2 regions of the Eubacterium sp. AM05-23 genome follow, and region 2 is predicted to be linked to the other one. Evidence: a T-box and tRNA genes for the amino acid it is inferred to sense, from the RefSeq annotation. Region 2 holds a T-box; the other holds one or more tRNA genes.

Region 1 (3,416 bases), on a different contig from region 2:
AATCATCGAATGAACCAGATCAAGAAGCCGAAAGGCAAAACGATAAACTTTTTATTGAGAGTTTGATCCTGGCTCAGGACGAACGCTGGCGGTATGCTTAACACATGCAAGTCGAACGAGAAGATCAGTTAAGAACCTTCGGGGGAATAAGTGATTGGAAAGTGGCGAACGGGTGAGTAACGCGTGGGTAACCTGCCCTATGGAAAGGAATAGCCTCGGGAAACTGGGAGTAAAGCCTTATATTATGGAGAGATCGCATGGTCATTTCATGAAAACTCCGGTGCCATAGGATGGACCCGCGTCCCATTAGCTAGTTGGTGAGATAACAGCCCACCAAGGCGACGATGGGTAACCGGTCTGAGAGGGCGAACGGTCACACTGGAACTGAGACACGGTCCAGACTCCTACGGGAGGCAGCAGTGGGGAATATTGCGCAATGGGGGCAACCCTGACGCAGCAATACCGCGTGAGTGAAGAAGGTTTTCGGATCGTAAAGCTCTGTTATTGGGGAAGAAGAATGACGGTACCCAATGAGGAAGTCCCGGCTAACTACGTGCCAGCAGCCGCGGTAATACGTAGGGGACAAGCGTTGTCCGGAATGACTGGGCGTAAAGGGCGCGTAGGCGGTCTGATAAGTCAGATGTGAAAGGTACCGGCTCAACCGGTGACGTGCATTTGAAACTGTCAGACTTGAGTATTGGAGAGGCAAGTGGAATTCCTAGTGTAGCGGTGAAATGCGTAGATATTAGGAGGAACACCAGTGGCGAAGGCGGCTTGCTGGACAAATACTGACGCTGAGGTGCGAAAGCGTGGGGAGCGAACAGGATTAGATACCCTGGTAGTCCACGCCGTAAACGATGAATGCTAGGTGTTGGGGAAACTCAGTGCCGCAGTTAACACAATAAGCATTCCGCCTGGGGAGTACGACCGCAAGGTTGAAACTCAAAGGAATTGACGGGGACCCGCACAAGCAGCGGAGCATGTGGTTTAATTCGAAGCAACGCGAAGAACCTTACCAGGTCTTGACATCCTCTGACAATCCCAGAGATGGGACGTTTCCTTCGGGAACAGAGAGACAGGTGGTGCATGGTTGTCGTCAGCTCGTGTCGTGAGATGTTGGGTTAAGTCCCGCAACGAGCGCAACCCCTGCCTTTAGTTGCCAGCATTGAGTTGGGCACTCTAGAGGGACTGCCGTAGACAATACGGAGGAAGGTGGGGATGACGTCAAATCATCATGCCCCTTATGACCTGGGCTACACACGTGCTACAATGGTCTGAACAGAGGGCCGCGAAACCGCGAGGTGAAGCAAATCCCTTAAAACAGATCCCAGTTCGGATTGCAGGCTGCAACTCGCCTGCATGAAGTTGGAGTTGCTAGTAATCGCGGATCAGAATGCCGCGGTGAATGCGTTCCCGGGTCTTGTACACACCGCCCGTCACACCACGAGAGTTGGCAACACCCGAAGCCCGTGAGAGAACCGTAAGGACTCAGCGGTCGAAGGTGGGGCTAGTAATTGGGGTGAAGTCGTAACAAGGTAGCCGTATCGGAAGGTGCGGCTGGATCACCTCCTTTCTAGGGAACAGGAAGTCATGGTACTATTTTCTTTTGTATGACCCAAAGTCATACAGCACAATGATGATACGGGGGTGTAGCTCAGTTGGGAGAGCACCTGCCTTGCAAGCAGGGGGTCAGGAGTTCGAATCTCCTCATCTCCACCATATTATCATCAAAACCAATTGCGGGGGCGTGGCTCAGTTGGGAGAGCGTCTGCTTCGCATGCAGAAGGTCAGGAGTTCGAGTCTCCTCGTCTCCACCATATTTAAAAAAATAAATATGGGCTTGTAGCTCAGGTGGTTAGAGCGCACGCCTGATAAGCGTGAGGTCGGAGGTTCAAGTCCTCCCAAGCCCACCATGATAAAACATCATATTGGTCATTGAAAACAACATAAAGCAAAAAGAGTAAAGAGCAAATATTAAACAAAGTAAAAACTTCTTAATAAATGCAATTTCAAAAACAACATTCTTTTGAGCTCAGAAAGAGAACAAAAGAAAAACGAAATGCGAAAGCATTCGTGGAGATCAAGAAACAAAGAGCACAGGGCGAATGCCTTGGCACTGGGAGCCGAAGAAGGACGCGACAAGCTGCGAAAAGCCACGTTTAGGAGCACATATCCGACGAGACGTGGATGTCCGAATGGGGAAACCCGGCGGTTAGAAGAACCGTCACCGTTAAGTGAATCCATAGCATAACGGAGGGAACCCGGGGAACTGAAACATCTTAGTACCCGGAGGAAAAGAAAGAAACATCGATTCCTTAAGTAGCGGCGAGCGAACGAGGAAAAGCCCAGAATCCAACAATCATTTCCGTTTAGCAGAAGGGCATGGGAAGGCCCCGCAAAGAGCGTAAGACGCGCGTAAGCGAAAAGCCGAAATGAGGAGATTCAACGAGTACCACGGGACACGTGAAACCCTGTGGGAAGATGGGGGGCCCACCCCCCAAGGCTAAATACTACCCAGTGACCGATAGCGGAAAGTACCGTGAGGGAAAGGTGAAAAGAACCCCGGGAGGGGAGTGAAATAGAAACTGAAACCCTGTGCTTACAAGCAGCTGGAGCGCAAGTGACAGTGTGCTTTTTGTAGAACGGGCCAACGAGTTACGGTATGTAGCGAGGTTAAGCACTTCAGGTGCGGAGCCGAAGCGAAAGCGAGTCTTAAGAGGGCGACGAGTTGCATGCTGTAGACCCGAAACCGTGTGATCTATCCATGACCAGGGTGAAGCTTGGGTAAAACCAAGTGGAGGCCCGAACCAGTGTCTGTTGAAAAAGGCTTGGATGAGTTGTGGATAGGGGTGAAATTCCAATCGAACACGGAGATAGCTGGTTCTCCCCGAAATAGCTTTAGGGCTAGCGTTCTGTGATGAATGACGGAGGTAGAGCACTGAATTGGGTAGGGGGCGTCAAGCTTACCGAACCATATCAAACTCCGAATGCCGTCCATTTTAACAGGGCAGTCAGACAGTGGGAGATAAGTTTCATTGTCAAAAGGGAAACAGCCCAGACCATCCGCTAAGGTCCCCAAGTACTGATTAAGTGGGAAAGGATGTGTCACTGCACAAACAACCAGGATGTTGGCTTAGAAGCAGCCATACATTTAAAGAGTGCGTAATAGCTCACTGGTCGAGTGGTGGTGCGCCGAAAATGAACGGGGCTAAAATCAGGCACCGAAGCGATGGATTGTGCCGCAAGGTACAGTGGTAGGGGAGCAATCTCTTAGGGGCGAAGCCGAATCGTAAGGTTCAGTGGACTTAAGAGAAGAGAGAATGTTGGCATGAGTAGCGAAAGTGAAGTGAGAATCTTCACCATCGAAAGCCCAAGGTTTCCTGAGGAAGGCTCGTCCGCTCAGGGTTAGTCGGGGC
Region 2 (3,416 bases):
AATACCCAGGTGTTTCTTGAAAATGACACACGGCTTCGGGGGCTTGTGCGCGACATAAGAGTTCGGGACCACAAAATTGACTGCCTGGTTCTCTCGGAGGGCGGCCTGTTCAGCAAAGCACAGATTATTTTTCCTTCAGATATCATCGAAGTGGACTATGACCATGTAACACTGGGCGGGGACAAGGGCATCACCAAGCTCTCCGCAAAAGAAATGAAGGCGCGGCTTGCGGACAGCTATTCGATCGTGAACACACCGGTAAAGGATGTGGATGGCAAGCGCTTTGCCAAAGTCGCAGATGCGACGGTCTCCAAGGATTTTAAGGTTCAGGAATATGATTTGTCACGCAGCTTTTTTGACGATCTGGACTACGGCTACAGCCTTGTGGCCGCAGAACATATGACATACCATGATAAAAGCCTGAATTACGACAGAGATATGCTGGAAATGGACCGGACGCACCGGGAGGGCGGTATTCTGGAAAAGGTTTTGGGGGAGGAACATCATGAAAATATCACCGGATAAAAAACGAATTTTGATGGTCAACACCATTGTGGTTTTGATCTGCATCCTTTTTGCGGTATTTTTATGGCCCACCTTTTCGGGAATGTTCATGCCATTTTTTATGGCCATTATTTTGGCCTACCTCCTAAACCCGTTGGTCAGGATCTTTGAACGCCGGGGCTTTGGTCGCGGGTTGTCCGTTCTTTTTGTCTGCGTCATTGTCCTTTTGATTTTGTTCGGCGTTTTTATGAGCTTTGTGCCCAGCCTGATCAGCAACATTGCCCAGATGGTGACAAACATTCCGTCAATGCTCCAGAATTTGCAGAATTACAGCGGGCAGATATCTGAATTTATTCAGAAATACAACGCTTCAGATATGTCGAAATACTTTAATCTTGAACAAAGTCTGTCTCAGGTGGCTGGCATGTTCGGCAGTATGCTGCAGGGCTTATCCAATGCCCTTATCGCCAACAGCGGCCAGCTGATGAACATCGTTATCGTTCCACTGGTGACCATTTTCCTCCTGCTGGACAAGGAGGTATTCACCCAGTCCCTCATGTATCTGGTGCCCATTGACGCCAGAAATCAGGTAAAGAAAATGTTTTATGACATCGATATGGTTATCGGCGGCTTTATCCGTGGACAGGGGCTCATGTCCATTATCGCCGGGATTCTGACAGGTGTGGGCGCTTACTTTATGGGGCTGCCCTACGCGCCGGTCATCGGTGTGATTGCGGGGGTTACGACCATGATCCCTTATTTTGGTCCGGCGGTGGGAATGGTGGTGATCTGCGTGATGGCGCTGCTGTCAAGCCCGATACAGATGGTTTATATCCTGATTTGGATGGCCGTTGTCCAGGTGGTGTGCGGCAATCTGCTGGCGCCGGCGCTCATGTCCGGCAACGTTGGGCTGCACCCGGTTGTCATTATTTTTTCTATCTTTTTCTTTGGCGCCATGTTTGGCGGTTTGGGTATGATTCTGGCAGTACCGATCATGGGAACGGTCAAGGTTGTCATGAAGTATTTGATCGCCGGTTTTGCATCCTCCAAGGGTGAAATGCTCAGGTAAAAGAATATTGACAGGCAATTCAGAATAAGGCTTGACAAAAGCGAAAACATTACATATAATTTGAATGTTAAGTAAATATGAATGCAATGAGAATGACAACCTTATGACAGACCATTCAGAGAGGGAACGGTTGGTGTGAGTTTCCATGGAAGTGATAAGGCCGCCCCATTTGAGCAGCGGTTCTGAAATCAGGAGAGTGTAAGAACCGACGGCTGACAGACCGTTATTTGTTTGAGTGAGCAAAGCGCCGCTTTGCTAATTTGGGTGGTACCGCGGAAATCAACTTCGTCCCTGTTTGCAGGGGCGGAGTTTTATTTTTTTACTCAAAGCATCAAGTATAAACAAAAACAAATTCATAAAAGGGAGAACGAAAACATGCAACCTTTAGGTTTAAACGAAATTCGTGAAAAGTTTTTAGCGTTCTTTGAGAGCAAAGGACATTTAAGATTAAAGAGCTTTCCACTGGTGCCGATCAATGACAAGAGTCTGCTTTTGATCAACTCCGGGATGGCTCCGATGAAGCCTTATTTTACAGGCGATGAGATTCCGCCGAGAAAACGGGTAACCACCTGCCAGAAGTGTATCCGTACCCCAGACATTGAAAATGTGGGAAAAACCGCCCGCCACGGTACCTTCTTTGAAATGCTCGGCAACTTTTCCTTTGGAGATTACTTTAAAAATGAAGCCATTCCATGGGCATGGGAATTCTGTACCGAGGTCATGGAAATGGACCCGGAAAAAATCTATGTCTCCATCTATTTAGACGATGACGAAGCCCATGATATCTGGCATGACGAAATCGGCGTGCCGGAAGAACGGATCGTCCGTCTCGGAAAAGAAGACAACTTCTGGGAACACGGACTGGGACCATGCGGCCCCTGCTCCGAGCTTTACTATGACCGCGGAGAAGAATATGGCTGCGGCAGCCCAGACTGCGCTCCGGGCTGCGAGTGCGACCGTTATGTTGAGTTCTGGAACCTGGTATTCACCCAGTTTGACAAGGACGAGGAAGGCAACTACAACCCGCTGGCCAACCCAAATATCGATACCGGCATGGGCCTGGAACGTCTGGCCACCATTATGCAGGGTGTTGACAATATTTTCGAGATTGATACCATCGGCCATATTTTAAACTATATCTGTAAAAAGGCCGGTGTAAAATACGGCGAAAACACACAGGACGATGTTTCCATCCGCGTTATTACCGACCATGTCCGCAGCGTTACCTTTATGATCGCTGACGGCGTTATGCCGGGTAACGAAGGCCGTGGCTATGTTCTGAGACGTCTCCTGAGACGTGCCGCCCGCCACGGCAAGCTGCTTGGTATGCAGGAGCTTTTCCTTTATGATGTGGCCAAGGAAGTGGTTCGCGTTTCGTCTGGCGCTTATCCGGAGCTGGCAGAAAAGCAGGATTACATTCAGAAGCTCATAAAAATTGAGGAAGAACGTTTTAAAGAAACCATCGACCAGGGCCTGAGCCTGCTCGAAAAAGAGCTGGACAGCCTGATCGCACAGGAAGAAAAGGTATTCCCCGGACAAGGCGCCTTTAAATTATACGACACCTACGGCTTCCCCTATGACCTGACTAAGGAAATTGTAGAGGAACGCGGCCTGACCTTGATCGCCAGTGAATTTGAAGAAGCCATGCAGGAGCAGCGTGAGCGCGCGCGGAAGGCCCGTGCCGAAAGTGACCTGGCTGTCTGGGCAGACGATCCCTTTAACCCGCTGGGACCAGACGCGCTGGTTGAATTCGTAGGCTATGACAATCTGGAAGCAACCGGAAAAATCATTGGCCTGATCGCAGGTGAAGAGCTGGTGAGCGAAGTACACGCTGGTGAGGATG

What was found. The T-box of region 2 lies ahead of alaS (alanine--tRNA ligase). A T-box ahead of a tRNA ligase gene usually reads a tRNA of that ligase, here a tRNA-Ala.
Region 1: it encodes a tRNA-Ala, which carries the amino acid that the T-box ahead of alaS (alanine--tRNA ligase) is inferred to sense. The anticodon was not compared.

Annotation. Positions count from the first base shown of each region.
Region 1 is NZ_QUDF01000006.1:4,316-7,731, reverse strand. It holds rRNA gene DW091_RS09255 (16S ribosomal RNA) at 51-1,573, shown strand; tRNA gene DW091_RS09250 (tRNA-Ala) at 1,644-1,719, shown strand; tRNA gene DW091_RS09245 (tRNA-Ala) at 1,742-1,817, shown strand; tRNA gene DW091_RS09240 (tRNA-Ile) at 1,837-1,913, shown strand; rRNA gene DW091_RS09235 (23S ribosomal RNA) at 2,079-3,416, shown strand, end outside.
Region 2 is NZ_QUDF01000012.1:122,772-126,187, forward strand. It holds gene DW091_RS15895 (hypothetical protein) at 1-525, shown strand, start outside; gene DW091_RS15900 (AI-2E family transporter) at 506-1,573, shown strand; T-box leader at 1,651-1,869, shown strand; gene alaS (alanine--tRNA ligase) at 1,949-3,416, shown strand, end outside.